DNA from 2 places in the Thiomicrorhabdus sediminis genome. Region 1 is predicted to be linked to the other one. Evidence: predicted binding sites of a transcription regulator. Region 1 holds the regulator's gene; the other holds the start of a gene.
What was found. The regulator PhoB, encoded in region 1, activates phosphate uptake and scavenging genes when phosphate is short. The targets are predictions, from matches to a motif close to GNNTGTCATAAAACTGTCANAT.
Positions count from the first base shown of each region.

Region 2: a site for PhoB is predicted at 5,682-5,703, ahead of eno (phosphopyruvate hydratase). Genes of this name have one in related genera too.

Region 1 is NZ_CP040602.1:637,989-646,278, reverse strand. It holds gene FE785_RS02915 (VIT1/CCC1 transporter family protein) at 1-465, shown strand, start outside; gene FE785_RS02910 (ion transporter) at 548-1,396, opposite strand; gene FE785_RS02905 (2Fe-2S iron-sulfur cluster-binding protein) at 1,550-1,801, shown strand; gene FE785_RS02900 (PstS family phosphate ABC transporter substrate-binding protein) at 1,867-2,826, opposite strand; gene phoR (phosphate regulon sensor histidine kinase PhoR) at 3,032-4,315, opposite strand; gene phoB (phosphate regulon transcriptional regulator PhoB) at 4,315-5,007, opposite strand; gene phoU (phosphate signaling complex protein PhoU) at 5,029-5,763, opposite strand; gene pstB (phosphate ABC transporter ATP-binding protein PstB) at 5,802-6,620, opposite strand; gene pstA (phosphate ABC transporter permease PstA) at 6,713-8,290, opposite strand, start outside.
Region 2 is NZ_CP040602.1:1,251,191-1,259,480, reverse strand. It holds gene FE785_RS05800 (DUF481 domain-containing protein) at 1-23, opposite strand, end outside; gene FE785_RS05795 (acetyl-CoA carboxylase carboxyltransferase subunit alpha) at 356-1,312, shown strand; gene tilS (tRNA lysidine(34) synthetase TilS) at 1,357-2,952, shown strand; gene FE785_RS05785 (CTP synthase) at 3,151-4,779, shown strand; gene kdsA (3-deoxy-8-phosphooctulonate synthase) at 4,792-5,631, shown strand; gene eno (phosphopyruvate hydratase) at 5,754-7,034, shown strand; gene FE785_RS05770 (FtsB family cell division protein) at 7,098-7,439, shown strand; gene FE785_RS05765 (Smr/MutS family protein) at 7,488-8,057, opposite strand; gene surE (5'/3'-nucleotidase SurE) at 8,137-8,290, shown strand, end outside.

The DNA.
Region 1 (8,290 bases):
GAAAAAGCCGACTTGGCGATTGAACGCCAAGCTTTGGCAGACAACTGGGAAGAGGAAAAAGCCGAACTGGCCGGAATCTACATGGCGCGCGGCGTTAGTGAACAAACCGCCTTTCAAGTAGCCCATGAACTGATGGAACATGATGCCTTGGATGCCCATATGCGTGATGAATTGGGGCTTTCCGAAATTCACAGCGCCAATCCGCTACAAGCCGCATTCGCATCGGCGTGCTCGTTTATCGGCGGCGGTATCGTCCCTGTATTGGTGGTGGTGTTTTTCCCTTATGAGAATCTCGGTTGGACAACCGCTATTTCATCACTGATTTTATTGGGAATACTCGGTGCGATTGCCGCCTGGATTGGTGGCGCCAATAAACTCAAAGGCGGTATACGCATGGTGATCTGGGGAAGTATTGCCATGGCAGTCACGACTTGGGTCGGTATGATATTTGGCGTTGCCGGTTGAATCTTAACCATTGATTAATAAAAAAGCCCGTTATGAAACTTTCATAACGGGCTTTTTATTTGTCGATTGACAGGCTTTCACACTACGGTTTTTGATTCACCAAAAGCAGATCGAGTTTACGGTTAAGCTCATCGACCTGAGCTTTTAAATCGGCTTCAAATGCTTGCTGTTCCTGCTGTTGTTCGCCGGTTTTTTCCAGCTCCATTTTTTTATGCTCTTCATCCAGCACATCGACCACAATACCGATCATCATATTCAAGAAAACGAATGCCGAGAAAAAGATAAACGAGATGAAATACATCCAACTTAACTTATAGACCGTCATGGTTTCATACATCACATCGGTCCAGTCCTCAAACGTCGCTACACGGAACAGGGTCAATAAAGAAATGCCCAAATCGCCCCATAGAACTGGATTGATCGTGGAGAACATCAGATTGCCGATCACCGCATACAGATAGAAAATAATAAACATCAACAAGGCCACATATCCCATACGCGGTAAGGAAGTGATTAAAGCACTCACCAAAACGCGCAGTTCTGGAATAAATGAAATCAAACGCATTACCCTGAATAGACGCAGCATACGCGCAATCAATGCATATTCGGAATCATCCAACGGAATCAAGCTGACCACGACTATGACAAAGTCAAAGATATTCCAACCCTTTTTAAAGAAGTCACGCAACCGCTCCTCAGCGGCCATACGAATACTGATTTCAATCACGAAAAACAAAGTAACGGCATAATCCAGCCCCCACAAAATGGTTTCCGCCATACTCGGTAAAGGATAGGTACGAACACCAATCATCAACGATGAAAAAATAATCACACCGATAACAAACAGTTCAAAGACCTTATTGTCACGAATCGCCTTAAAACGATTTTGAAATTTCTGCCATGCGCTCATATTCATTGCAGCACCGTTCATCTATTCTGCCCTCTTAGCAAATAGTTAATTAATTAAGTGGAAATTTATTCACAGGATTCCCGAATGGAACCTTGATCGAAAAATCAGCTTATTGTACCTATGCTATAGTTGTTACAATAGAATTTTTCAATGAGAACAGGAAATAAATTTATCATGGCAAAAATCACTGTAATCGGACAAGGTGAATGCGAGTTTGACGGTCAGTTTTCAATGCTTGATGCACTGGATGAAAACGGCTTTGATATGCCCTATAGTTGCCGTGGCGGTAACTGTGGCGCTTGCTCGGTAAGATTGATTTCGGGCGAAGTGGAAGAAATCCAATCACCGGTATATGAACCACGTAAAGGCGAAATCCTGACCTGTAGCGTGATCCCTGTGACCGATGTCGAAATTGATTTGATTTAATTCACAAATCGCAGACATAAAAAAACCCGCCAATGGCGGGTTTTTTGTTCTCAGCTTGACTTAAATTACTTAAGTTTAGCCAGCTGCTTGGCTGCAAAATTAGCTGGAACCGGGATATAACCGTCCTTAACAACCGCTTCCTGACCTTGCTTAGAAAGAACAAGCTTCAAGAATTCACCCATTACTGGCTCAACCGGCTTGTTAGGGGCCTTGTTGACATATACATAAAGTACACGTGCTAGAGGGTAAGTACCGTCAAGTGCTGTCGCGTTGCTTGGTGCCACATATTTACCATTGTCTTTCTTTGAAATAGCGATTGCCTTAACACCCGCTGTCTTATAACCGATACCTGAGTAACCGATACCGTTAAGCGATGCTGTCACAGACTGAACAACAGACGCTGAACCTGGCTGCTCATTTACAGAAGACTTGTAGTCACCTTTACAAAGTGCTTTTTTCTTGAAGTAACCGTAAGTACCAGAAACCGAGTTACGACCATAAATCTGGATAGTCTTGTTTGCAAGAGTACCTTCGGCACCAACCTGACCCCAAGTTGAAACGTCTTCTTTAGCACCACACTTACGTGTTGAAGAGAAGATTGCATCGACCTGAGAGATCGTCAATTCGTTGATTGGGTTGTCTTTGTTGACATAAACCGCTAGCGCATCGATAGCAACACCGATAGCTGTTGGCTTATAACCATGCTTTGATTCGAACATCGCGATCTCTTTAGACTTCATCTTACGGCTCATAGGACCGATGTTAGAAGTACCTTCTGTTAGCGCTGGAGGAGCAGTAGATGAACCCGCAGCCTGGATCTGGATGTTTACGTTAGGGTAGGCACGCTTGAATTCTTCAGCCCAAAGCGTCATTAGGTTCGCTAGCGTATCAGAACCAACAGAAGAAACGCTTCCAGAAACACCCGAAACTTTTTCGTAGTTAGGTAGATCATCTACCGCGTAAGCAGTTGATGTTGCCATTACTGCGCTTAGACCCATTGCCATAAGAAGGTTGGCTTTTTTCATGGTTATACTCCAAATATTTTTAAAAAAGGTAAATAGCTTGAATACGGGATCCTATTGTAGAGACGGTTCATAAAACTAAATTGACACTAATATGACAAATTGATGACATTTAACGAAATTAAATGTTTTTATAAGAATGGATAAAACTGAAAAAGACTATTGATTTATTAAAGGTTTTTAATCGAAATCGGGACAATTTACCGTGTTATTTCGATGACAAAGGAAAGACACAACGAAAACAACTGCCCTTGCCCACGACACTGTCAATCTGCAATTGACCGTTATGCCTTTCCAGCACATGCTTGACGATTGCCAATCCGAGACCGGTTCCGCCCGTGCCACGCGAACGGTCGGCATCAACCCGATAAAAACGTTCTGTTAAACGCGGAATATGCTCCTGGGCGATGCCGATACCTTCATCAATCACCTCAAAAACCGCCTGTTGGTTATGTTTGAACCAACGTACCTTGATATCCCCCCCTTCCGGTGAATAACGTACCGCGTTCGACACAAGGTTCATAAACAGGCTTTTCAGCGATTCTTCATAACCTTCCAACGTCAGATGATCGTCAATCTCAAAGCTGAACTTATGATTTACACCGCCGAGGCGCTGCGCATCCTTTTCAATCTGATGTAATAAGCTTGCAACCGATACGACTGATTTTGAGCGGTTGATGGAACCGGACTCGATCGTCGATAAAGCCAACAGGTCTTCAATAATAGCCTGCATTCGATGTGCCTGGGTTTCCATATGCTGCAACGGCACCTGCCAGGCATTTTGATGGCTGCCCGGGGTATCGAGCATAACTTCCAGATAACCGCGCAATACGGTCAGAGGCGTGCGTAATTCATGAGAAGCGTTGGCGATAAAATCACGACGGATTTGCGCTAATTGATACAGCTCAGTGATATCCCTGACAACAACAAGTTTATGGTCTTCAAAATAACTGAAAATCCGTACCTCAAAGGTACGTGATTGATGCTGAATGGCCGTCAAAGTCAAGGCTTTATCGAATTGCCCTCGACGTAGATACTGGATGAATTCAGGCTGACGGATAACCGACTCAATTTTACAGCCGATATCCTGGTGGCGCATCCCTAACATGGTTTTGGAAATCGGATTGAACCATTCGATATTGTCGCGTTTATCCAACGAAACAATCGCATCGGGAATCAACATCGACGCCGCTTTGAACTGCTCGGATTTATAAAGGTTTATATCGGCGTGTTTTTCCAGCGCGCGCTGTTTTTTATTGACCAGATAACTCAATTCCTCCCAAAAACCGGAGTCAGGAGGACTATAAGTAGACGAACGGCGATCCATCCAACGCTCGAAACGCGACATATTGAGCAGATGACGGAAAACGTAATAGATGAAATAGGCGCTAAAACTGGCAAGCCAAAGGCCGGTAATCCAGGCAAAAAAGAACACTACCAGAAAGCTGCTGAATAACCAGCTTAACTCACTTTTGATAGCATTGCTCAGCATCAGTTCACCGAAAAGCGGTAACCGGAACCACGGATGGTTTGAATGTAGTCGGCGACCTCGACCGGTTCAAGCAATTTACGCAGACGGCGGATATGCACATCAACGGTACGCTCTTCAACCACCACATTGACACCCCAGACATGGTCAAGCAGTTGAGCACGCGAATAAACACGATTAGGATGGGTCATAAAGAAATGAATCAACTTAAACTCGGTTGGCCCCAGTTTAATCTCTTCATTATTGACAAAAAAACGATGAGATTCCATATCCAACGCCATGGCACCGGAATGGAGAACATCACTGTCGACAATGTCATTGGACTGACGTCTAAGCAAGGCTTGAATACGTGCAACCAAAGCGCGGGGTGAGAATGGCTTGATCACATAATCATCGGCACCGGCATCGAACCCCTGAACCTGATCCTCTTCCCCGTCACGAGCGGTAAGCATAATCATTGCAATGGAACGGGTTTTATCGTTCTGACGCAATCGTTTCGCCAATTGAACCCCAGAGGTGCCGGGCATCATCCAATCCAATAAAATCAGATCAGGAGCACTCTCTAGAGCCAATTTCCAGCCGTCTTCGGCATTGGATGCTTCAATCACCTCATAATCCGAAGCGCTTAAGGTGAATTTGAGCATATCACGGATAGCCGCTTCGTCTTCTACTACCAATACCTTCTGCTTACTCATGTCAGACCCGTCTGGTTACAGTTACTTATCGATTCGAGATAAAAACTCGGTTAATTTATCACTGTTCATACTGCGCACGTCTTTGCCGTTAATCAGGTAAACAACACTCTCAGCAATATTAACGATATGCGCGGAAATACGTTCTGCAGCACGGATTGAAGAAATCATCTGCATGGTGTATTCCGCCAAACCATGATGACTATTCAGAGAGTCCTGAATCTCTTGCAAAGAGTCCTGTTTGATTTCGGTGATACGAACATCATCGGCAATCACTTCTTCGAGACGATCCAAGTCCAGCTGAGAGAAACAGGTTAGTACCATTTTCAGAATATTCAGATCAATGGTGATCATCTCCAGCAATGCTTTATAGCCAGGAAGAGTTTCGATGGCGATCTCTTCCACATCGGCCATTTTCGCCGCCAAACGCGAGGCATTGACACTCTCATCACCGATACGTTCCAAATCGACGGCAATGCGGATAGCGCTAACGATTAAACGCAGATCCGAAGCGGTAGGCTGCTGACGAGCCAATACACGGGCACAAAGACTATCGATTTCAACTTCGTGCTTATTAACGAACTTGTCCGAATGCTTAATCTCCGAAGCTAGGGTTGAGTTTGATCCCTTAATCGCTTCAATGGCATTATTAAGCTGTCCCTCAACCAGACCACCCATTGCCAGGACATGGTTGAACAAGTCCTCTAGGTTGCGATTGTATTGCGCTGAAATATGAGTTTTAAACTCTGTTCTTTCCATCTGTTTATCTCTTTTTGGTGCTTGACCAACTTAATAAATTAACCGTAACGCCCAGTAATATAATCTTCAGTTCGCTTGACCTGTGGATTGGTGAACAAGCTGTCTGTATCCGTATATTCGATCAAGTCACCCATATACATAAAGGCGGTGTAATCGGATACACGAGCCGCCTGTTGCATATTGTGGGTAACAATCAAAATCGTGAATTCTTTTTTCAATTCGAAAATCAACTCTTCAATCGCCAGAGTCGAAATCGGGTCAAGTGCGGAAGTCGGCTCATCAAGCAGTAACACTTCCGGCTTGATGGCAATCGCACGGGCAATACATAAACGCTGCTGCTGACCGCCCGACATACCTAACGCATTCTCATCCAAACGGTCTTTTACCTCATCCCAGAGTCCGGCACCTTTCAACGCCCACTCAACCGTTTCGTCCAATATGGTTTTATCCGTGATACCTTGTAATCTCAAACCATAACAGACATTTTCATAAATTGACTTTGGAAACGGGTTTGGCTTCTGGAACACCATACCGACGCGGCGACGTAAAGCGGCGACATCCATGTTTTTCGCATACATGTCATCACCGTGCAGAGTCATATCACCTTCAACGCGGACAATATCAATCAAATCGTTCATACGATTGAAACAGCGTAACAAGGTTGATTTACCGCAACCTGATGGACCGATAAACGCGGTGACACGGTTTTCCGGCACGACCATATTGATGCTGTTTAGCGCCTGTTTTTCACCATAAAACAGGTTCCAGTCCTTCACCTCAATGGCAATCTTTTCATTATCCAAAGATAAAGCTCTATCTTCACGATCCATAGAAATTGACAGGTTGTGCTCACTCATAAAATTTTCCTCAGGTCGGTAACCGCCGATGCCGTTACCTAAAAAGTTTTGCTGCCCGCTTACAAGTCAGGCAAGTGTTTGCAAATTTTAAATTAGTTATCAAGCGACTTATATTTTTCACGAAGTCGGTTACGAATCGAAATCGCTCCCAAGTTCAAACTAACAATGATAATGACCAATAGTAAAGATGTTGCATAAACTAAAGGCTGAGACGCTTCGACGTTCGGGCTCTGGAAACCGACATCGTAGATATGGAAACCTAGGTGCATGAACTTACGATCAAGATGGACAAACGGTGCGATCGCATCAACCGGCAATTCAGGAGCCAGCTTAACAACACCAACCAACATCAGCGGCGCCACCTCACCGGCAGCACGCGCAATCGCCAAAATCAAACCGGTCATAATCGCCGGTGTCGCCATCGGTAAAACTATCTTCATAATGGTTTCGGCTTTGGTTGCCCCTAGGGCCAAACCACCCTCACGCAAAGAACGTGGAATACGTGCCAGACCTTCTTCGGTAGAAACAATCACCACCGGCAGCGTCAATAGCGCCATAGTCAATGATGCCCACAATAGCCCCGGCGTTCCGAAGGTTGGGCTTGGCAAGGCATAACCATAAAACAGTTCATCAATACTGCCCCCAAGAATATAGACAAAGAAACCTAAACCGAAAATACCAAATACAATCGATGGCACCCCCGCCAGGTTATTGATCGAGATTCGCACCAAACGCAAAATCGGACCGTCTTTGGCGTACTCACGCATATAGATCGCGGCAATCACTCCCATCGGCGTAACCAGAATCGTCATTAACAATACCATGGTGATGGTACCGATCATCGCCGGGAAAATCCCACCTTCGGTATTTGCCTCACGTGGGTCATCGACGAGGAAGTTGCCCAAACTGTTCATAAAGAAGCCTAACTTATCCATTGTCGACATATTGTTAGGTCGCCAGATATGGACAATCTTCTTTAAAGGTACCGTCATACGCTGACCGTTGCTGATTTCCACGGTCACCTGACCGAAGTTCGCCAACTTCTTATAAAGCACCGCAGTATCTTTTTGGTGGGCTTCAAACGCTTTTTGCAACTCGGCACGCTCTGCATCCAAACGCGCGGCTTCCGCATCGGTAAACAGGTTTTCAGCGCGTAATTTTTTCTCTTCGTAGCGCAGTTCCTGAATCTCATAGTTGATTTCACCAATCAGGATTTTTTCGATATAACGAATCTCATCATGCGTTCTGGCACTTTCTTCTACACGCTTACTAAGCTCCGCTAAGACTTCCGTTTCTTCGGTAATCGTCTGTCCGTCAAATTGACCTTCTACCAGATGACCAAACACATTACCGTACTCATAACGCTCGATAACGATGACATCATCAGCCAACTTATCCATCGGCGAAACGAATTGATCGGCGTTAATCCAGCGGAAATCGATACCGTAAACATCACGGTTACCGACCTTGATCAAGTACTGCTTGACCTCTTCTTCAGCACCGGTCTCAGGGTTCATCAATTCTCGCGTTTTGGAATCGCGAATCTCACCGATGACCTTGTTTACCTTACCGTTTTCATTAACCTGAAATTCATATACCGAATGCGGCCAGAAATGAACCGCCCCCTTATAGGTAATCATGGCGATCAAACCGAAAACCAATACCACGCT
Region 2 (8,290 bases), 610 kb from region 1:
GTTTTTCTGGTAAATGAAAACATGGAGCCTCCCGAGGTCTCGTAAATGTAAAATCTGCTAACTTTTTGAAAACCAAACATTAAGTCATTGTTAATGCATGATTATAAGCTAAGCCTAATGTGCTGAAAGGGCTGGATTTTAGCGTGATAAATTGAAAACTCAAACTTTTTACTAAAATTTACCCAAAAAGAGAGTGACTCGGAAAACAGGGGGGTAAGTGAGCCGGAGCTTGTTGAAAATCGATGCTGACAAAATCACCCAACAAAGTACCATTTTGGTAGAATGTCAAAAAATTAAAACCAAGCATGGTGATGGAGTTGCTAAACCATGCTCTTGAGAGGCAAGTAAAGCTATTATGAAATTGGATTTTTTAGATTTTGAACAACCAATTGCCGAATTGGAAGCCAAGATTGATGAGTTACGTCACCTGGATGGAGGTGATATGAACTTGCTTAAAGAGATTTCAGCCTTGGAAGAGAAAAGCCGAAATCTCACTGAGTCGATTTTCCGTAAATTAAGCGATGTGCAAATTGCCAAGGTTTCTCGTCATCCGCAACGTCCTTATGCGCTTGACTATATCAAGTCTATTTTCACCGACTTTAAAGAGTTGCATGGTGATCGTGCTTTTGCTGATGATGAAGCCATTGTGGCAGGATTGGCTCGCTTGGATGGCCAAGCGGTTATGGTGATTTCGCAGGAAAAAGGTCGTGACACCAAAGAAAAAATTCGTCGTAATTTCGGTATGCCGCGTCCAGAAGGCTATCGTAAAGCGTTGCGCCTAATGAAGATGGCAGAGCGTTTTAATTTACCGGTGTTAACCTTTATTGATACTCCGGGTGCCTATCCAGGGATTAATGCCGAAGAGCGCGGTCAAAGTGAAGCGATTGCGCGCAACCTAATTGAAATGGCGGAATTGCGCGTACCGATTATCTGTACGGTAATTGGTGAAGGTGGTTCTGGTGGCGCTTTGGCAATCGGTGTAGGTGATACAACGATGATGATGCAGTACAGCACCTATTCGGTTATTTCTCCGGAAGGCTGTGCTTCGATTCTTTGGAAAAACGCCGCTAATGCCGCCGATGCTGCCGAAGCTTTGGGAATCACCGCTGAGCGTTTAAGCTCGCTGGGTTTGGTTGATCAAGTTATCGATGAACCTTTAGGTGGGGCTCACCGTAATCCAGCGCAAGCGGCAGCCAACCTTAAAGCCGCTTTATTGGCGCAATTAAATGCCTTGAAAGCCAAGCCGGTCGATGAGCTTTTGGCTAAGCGCTATCAGCGTTATATGGACTATGGTAACTTTGACGTTGCCTAGTAGCGCGCTTTATTAATAAGTGCTTCTTGGTCTAAGGGGCACTTATGTCATCTGATCATTCCTCACAAAACCTCTCAGTCTTGTCTGATGCTTCTCAATCTAATGCGGATCATTCTTCTCTGCAAGCGAAACAATTTTCTTTAGCAAGTGATGCAATGAAAAACACCTTACCGGTTATGCAGACATTAGAACATTGGTTGAATTCACATAAACCATTAAAAGGGTGTCAGCAGCCGCTTTATATCGCCTATAGCGGAGGGATGGATTCCAGTGTGCTGCTGCATGCTTTGCATCAACTGATTTATGTGCAAAGTGATTTAAGCAAGCAGTTTTCGTTAACCGTGTTGCACATCAATCATAACCTGCAAGCAGAGGCCAATGATTGGCAACAGTTCTGTCAGCAGCAAGTGCGGCAGTTGAGCGTCGCTTTTCAAACAAAAAAATTGCAGTTGGACAGTTTTAAGCGCCAAGGTATCGAAGCCGTTGCCAGAAAAGCGCGTTATCAGGCGTTAACGGAAATGGTTGCAAGCGATTTCAAAGCGCGCGGTAGCCTTAAAAGCTTGGCTGCGCCTGTTCTATTGTTTGCCCATCATCAGCGCGACCAGGCTGAAACCGTTTTACTCAATCTGTTTCGTGGTGCCGGGGTGCCAGGCATGTCGGGAATGCCGGAGTCAAGAGCTTTAGAGTGCTATGAATGCCTGAATGATAATCTGATTCTGCATAGGCCTTTATTGAAGGTCTCTTATCAGGCGATGCTCGATTATGCAAAAAGCGTTGAGCTGAGCTTTATTGAAGACCCTTCCAATCAAGATAACCAATTTAGGCGTAATTGGTTGCGTAACAACTTGTTGCCCGATATTGAAAAGCTTTGGCCGGATGTGCAGCAAAAAGTGTCGGATAGTGCGGGGCATATTTCCGAGGCAAACCTGCTGCTCGATAAAATGGCTCAATCAGGACTTGAAAGCAGTTGTTTCAGTTTTGATTTTATTGAGCTCAGGGCGCTTGAGGAGGTTGACTGGATTGAGCAAAAAAACATAATCCGTTATTGGTTGAGCGTTTTTTTTCCGGGAGTTGTGTTGAGCAAAAAACATTACCAATGGCTGTATGTATTGGTTTTCTCTCTGCAAGGCGATAATAGGGTGCAAAACGCGGCTTATAAGATGCGCTCGTATGAATTGCGTTGGCAATATCAGCGTTTATATATTTTGCCTAAATGGTTTACAGAGCATAACGAGCAAGCTGCTAAGGATTATTGCCGTGGCATTGAATGGGCATCGATTGCTAAGTTAAAGTCGAATATCGACTCTAGCGGACTGCAGGGCAGAGTGATCAACCCGGGTTATACTTTTAAATTCAACGTTGTGCATGCCAAGGCAGGCCTGGTTTGTAAGCCGATTGCTCATCTTGACGAGGGCGCGGTCAATAAAAAAGCCTTAAAAAACTTTTTTCAGCAGCATCGTATTCCTCCTTGGTTAAGAGTTTTTTGGCCGGTTTTACAAGATGATGAGGGGCGGATATTGGCGGTGCTGGGGTGTCAAAATTGTCTGCAAAATTTGTCGCCAACAGAAAAATCACAAGTTGAGCCTCGGACTCTTGAAATGAGTTATTTGCAAATCTTGCAAATTTTACAGTTGCGTTAATTATTGGGCTTTGAAAAATATCTGTAAAGTGCTGTTTTAAAGGCTGAATGCAGTATAAATAAAATTTTGTTGAGAAAAACGTCGTGTCTACAGGTTTTATGAATTATCCCATTGCTGAAAACCGCTGTATACGGTATAATTCGGTTCCATTCTGATTACTTCTAATCATAAACTTCATATTCTAGAAAGTGTTAATTGATGACTAAATTTATTTTTGTAACAGGTGGTGTTGTTTCTTCTTTAGGAAAGGGCATTGCAGCGGCATCTTTGGGTGCCTTGTTGGAAGCTCGTGGTCTTAAAGTCAGTATGTTAAAAATGGATCCGTATATCAATGTCGATCCAGGAACCATGAGTCCGTTGCAGCACGGCGAGGTTTTTGTTACTGATGACGGCGCCGAAACAGACTTGGATTTAGGTCATTATGAACGCTTTGTTCAGCGTCACTTTACCAAGCGTAACAGCTTCTCTACCGGTCAGGTATATGAAACCGTTATTCGCAATGAGCGTCGTGGTGATTACCTTGGTGGAACGGTTCAGGTAATCCCGCATGTTACTGATGAAATCAAAAAGCGTATCCTCAAAGCGGCGGGTGACGCCGATGTTGCTCTGGTCGAAGTTGGCGGTACTGTGGGTGATATCGAATCTTTACCGTTTCTGGAGGCCATTCGTCAGTTGAGCATCGAAGTAGGGCGTGATCGCGCTCTATTTATGCATCTGACCTTGTTGCCATACATTGCTGTAGCGGGTGAGGTCAAGACCAAGCCTACTCAGCACTCGGTAAAAGAGTTGCGTTCCATCGGTATTCAACCGGATATTCTGATTTGTCGTTCTGAAATGGCATTGGAAGAGAGCGAAAAGCGTAAGATTGCGTTGTTTACCAATGTTGAAGAGAAAGCCGTTATCAACTCTTTGGATGCGCGTACTATCTACGAAGTGCCTAGAATGTTGCATGAACAAGGTTTGGATGATCTTGTGGTAAAACGCTTAGGAATCGATGCCAAGCCGGTTGATTTGTCTGACTGGGATCAAGTGGTTGAAGCTCAGCTAAATCCTGAAAAGACAGTAGAAATCGCTATGGTTGGTAAGTATGTCGATTTGACAGAGGCTTATAAATCATTGATTGAATCTTTGATACATGCCGGAATCCACACCAATACCCGCGTTAATATCGAATATATCGATTCAGAATCACTGGAAACAGAGGGCTTGGATGCGATTAAAAATAAAGATGCGATCCTGGTGCCTGGCGGTTTTGGTGAGCGTGGTGTTGAAGGTAAGATTCTCGCGATTCAATATGCGCGTGAAAACAAGATTCCTTACTTGGGTATCTGTTTGGGTATGCAGATGGCGGTGGTTGAGTATGCTCGCCATGTGGCGGGCTTGGAAAATGCTCACAGTAGTGAACTGAATGCCCAAACACCTTTCCCTGTTGTGGCGCTAATTACTGAATGGACCGATGAAGAAGGCAATCTGGTTGAGCGTGATGAAGATGTTGACCTCGGCGGCACCATGCGCCTGGGTGGACAAAATTGTAGTCTGACTGCAGGCAGTAAAATTGCTGATATTTACGGCAGTGAATTGATTCGTGAGCGTCACCGTCACCGCTATGAGGTTAACGACGGTTATGTGTCTAAGCTTGAACAAGCCGGTTTGGTTTTTGCGGGTCGTTCAGAAGATGGTAATCTGGTTGAAACCATTGAGATTCCTGAGCATCCTTGGTTTGTAGCTTGTCAGTTCCACCCGGAATTTACCTCTACACCAAGAAACGGTCATCCATTGTTCAGTGCATTTGTGAATGCGGCTAATGATTATAAGAATAAAGCGTAATAGGAATAAGCAATGAAATTATGTGGTTTTAATGTCGGAATTGATCAACCGTTTTTTTTGATTGCCGGTCCTTGTGTTATTGAATCTGAACAACTGGCGATTGATACTGCCGGTCAGCTAAAAGAGATGACCGAGAAGTTGGATATTCCTTTTATTTTCAAATCGTCATACGATAAGGCTAACCGTTCTTCTACCGCAAGTTTTCGTGGTTTAGGAATTGAAGAAGGCTTGCGTATTCTACAAAAAGTGAAGGATGAAGTCGGTGTGCCGGTATTAACCGATGTGCATGAAGATACCCCGTTGGATGAAGTTGCCTCGGTGGTTGATGTGATGCAGACCCCGGCGTTTTTGGTTCGTCAAACCAATTTCATTCAAAACGTCTGTCGCCAAGGTTTGCCGGTCAATATTAAAAAAGGCCAGTTCCAAGCGCCTTGGGATATGAATCAGGTAGTTGCTAAAGCCCGTGAAGTCGGTAACGACAACATTATGGTCTGCGATCGTGGTACATCATTCGGTTATAACACCTTGGTTTCCGATATGCGCGGTTTGGCGTCAATGCGTTCAACCGAATGCCCGGTAGTATTTGATGCAACGCATTCTGTGCAACAGCCTGGTGGACAAGGTACAACTTCAGGTGGTCAGCGAGAAATGGTTCCTGTGCTGGCCCGAGCTGCGATTGCAGCTGGAGTGTCAGGTGTGTTTATGGAAACGCACCCTGATCCTCAAAAAGCTCTAAGTGATGGGCCTAACATGTGGCCTTTAGGTCAGCTTGAACCGCTACTGGAAACGTTAAAAGCGTTGGACTCAGTAGTTAAAGAACGTGGATTTATCGAAGATAATTTCTCTCTTTAAACTCGGGCTGTAGCAAACGGCAAAACCGTTATCAGCAAGCAAAGCTAAGAATTTGTCATGGCGCTGTCATATAGGTGCCTTAAAATAAGATTATTCGTTTATAAAAGTTAATAGGAAAAAAAATGTCGTTGATTAAAGATATTAAAGCACGTCAAGTTATCGATTCACGTGGTAACCCGACAGTAGAAGCAGATGTGATTCTTGAAGATGGTTCTATGGGGCGTGGTATTTCACCTTCAGGTGCTTCAACCGGGTCTCGCGAAGCGATTGAATTGCGTGACGGTGATAAGTCAAAGTTCGGTGGTAAAGGTGTCCTTAACGCTGTTAACAATATCAATGGCGAAATCAAGCAAGCGCTTATCGGTATGGACGCGACTGATCAAGCAGCGATCGATAACAAAATGATTGAGCTTGATGGTACTCACAACAAAGCACGTTTGGGTGCGAACGCGATCTTGGCGGTGTCAATTGCCACAGCTCAAGCAGCAGCTAAGTCAAAAGGTTTGCCTTTATACGCTTACCTAAAAACTGATGATTACAAAATGCCGGTACCGATGATGAATATCATCAACGGTGGTGAGCACGCGGATAACTCAGTAGATTTCCAAGAGTTCATGATTATGCCGGTGGGTGCGCCTTCTATGTCTGAAGCAATCCGCTATGGCGCCGAAGTATTCCATGCGTTGAAAAAAGTATTGGCTGATAAAGGTTACAACACTGCGGTCGGTGATGAAGGTGGTTTTGCACCGGATCTTAAGTCTAACGAAGAAGCGCTACAGGTTATCCTAGAAGCGATTGAAGCGGCTGGCTACAAAGCTGGTGAAGATATTATGATCGCGATGGATGCCGCATCTTCTGAATTGTATAAAGATGGTGTTTATACGCTGGCTTCTGAAAACAAAACGCTGACTTCAGAACAGATGGTTGACCTATTGTCTGAGTGGGTAACCAACTACCCAATCATCTCTATCGAAGACGGTCTGGACGAGTCAGACTGGGATGGTTTCAAATACCAGACAGAAAAAGACGGTAAACGCCTACAGATCGTTGGTGATGATTTGTTCGTAACTAACCCTAAAATCTTGGCTGAAGGGATCGAGAAAGGTATCGCCAACTCTATCCTTATCAAAATCAACCAGATTGGTACTTTGACAGAAACTTTCGAAGCGATTGCGATGGCCAAGAAAGCCGGTTACACAGCTGTGGTTTCTCACCGTTCAGGTGAAACCGAAGATACAACCATTGCTGATATCGCGGTGGCAACAGGTTGTGGTCAGATCAAGACCGGTTCTATGTCACGTACAGACCGTATTGCTAAATACAATCAGTTGATCCGTATTGAAGAAGCGTTAGGTGACGCTGCGGTTTACCCTGGTAAATCAGCGTTTTATAACCTTAAGTAATTCTGGTTCTAGTTATTTATAACAATCAAAGGCTCTTTTGGAGCCTTGAGCAAGGAGTCTGATGTGAAAAAGATTTACCTCGCATTGGCATTGCTGATTGTTGTTTTACAAGCTCGCTTATTGTCCTCTGACGGAGGGCTAAGCGAGCTTTTTACTTTACAGAACCAATTAACCGAATTGGAAAGCTCTTTAACCGAACAGCGACTTCAGAACGCTAAACTTGCCGAAGAAGTCCATGAGTTGCAAAACAACCCGCAGGCGATTGAAACCATCGCCCGTCAAACTTTGGGTATGGTGAAAAAAGATGAGGTGTTTGTTAATGTGATCACGCTTAAACAGCCTGATCCCAATACAGATGAGTCTGTCATGGACGATTCGGCAACCAATTCAATCGCCACTCCTTAAATCGCCATTTCTTATACTTGTTTGTTGGCTTGTCTTTTATTGGTGGGTTTATTGCGCTTTAAGCAAAATATTTACCGCGCCACTACCGCCTTGTTTAGCTGGAGCGCTGTAAAATCCCAGAATAAACGGGGTTTGTCTGAGTATCTGATTGACCAGATTTTTTAAAACCGGAAAATTGTCTTCCGAGTTATAACCTTTACCGTGAATAATGCGAATATAACGTAATTCATAGCCATAGCATTGTTTAAGAAAGTCACGAATCTGTTTTTCTGCCAGTTCCACTGTCAAACCGTGTAAATCGAGTTCCGCCTGATTGGGATATTTGCCTTTTTTGAGTTTTTCAATTTCCTGTGCGCGTAATCCCGGTTGAAAATAACTTAAAGTGGCAAAATTGCCGACCGGTTGGCTGTCGATATCATGGTCTTTCTCGAAGCTGTCGCTATTGAATTTCGGTTGCAGTTGTTTTTGACGCAGTTTTCTAATCACTTGACGTTGTTGTGCTTTCAGTTGCTGAGCATTTTCTTGATGCTCCAAATATTGATTGCCGTTTTTGATCGGCTTTATATCTGACATTTCAGCCATGGCTTGTTGAAATAAAGATTTGTCGTGGTCTGTCATAGTGGAAACTTATATAATTGCACGAAATTCATCAAACACGGCTGGGTTATTGTCGTGGTCGAATAAGGTATTTTACACCATGAAAATTCTTCTCTCTAATGATGATGGCTATTTTGCCGGAGGCATTCAGTCATTGCTGCAGACATTTATCGATAAACTGGATTTTGAAAGACTGGATCTGGTTGCCCCGGAAAGAAACCGTAGCGCAGCAAGTAACTCGTTAACGCTATTGG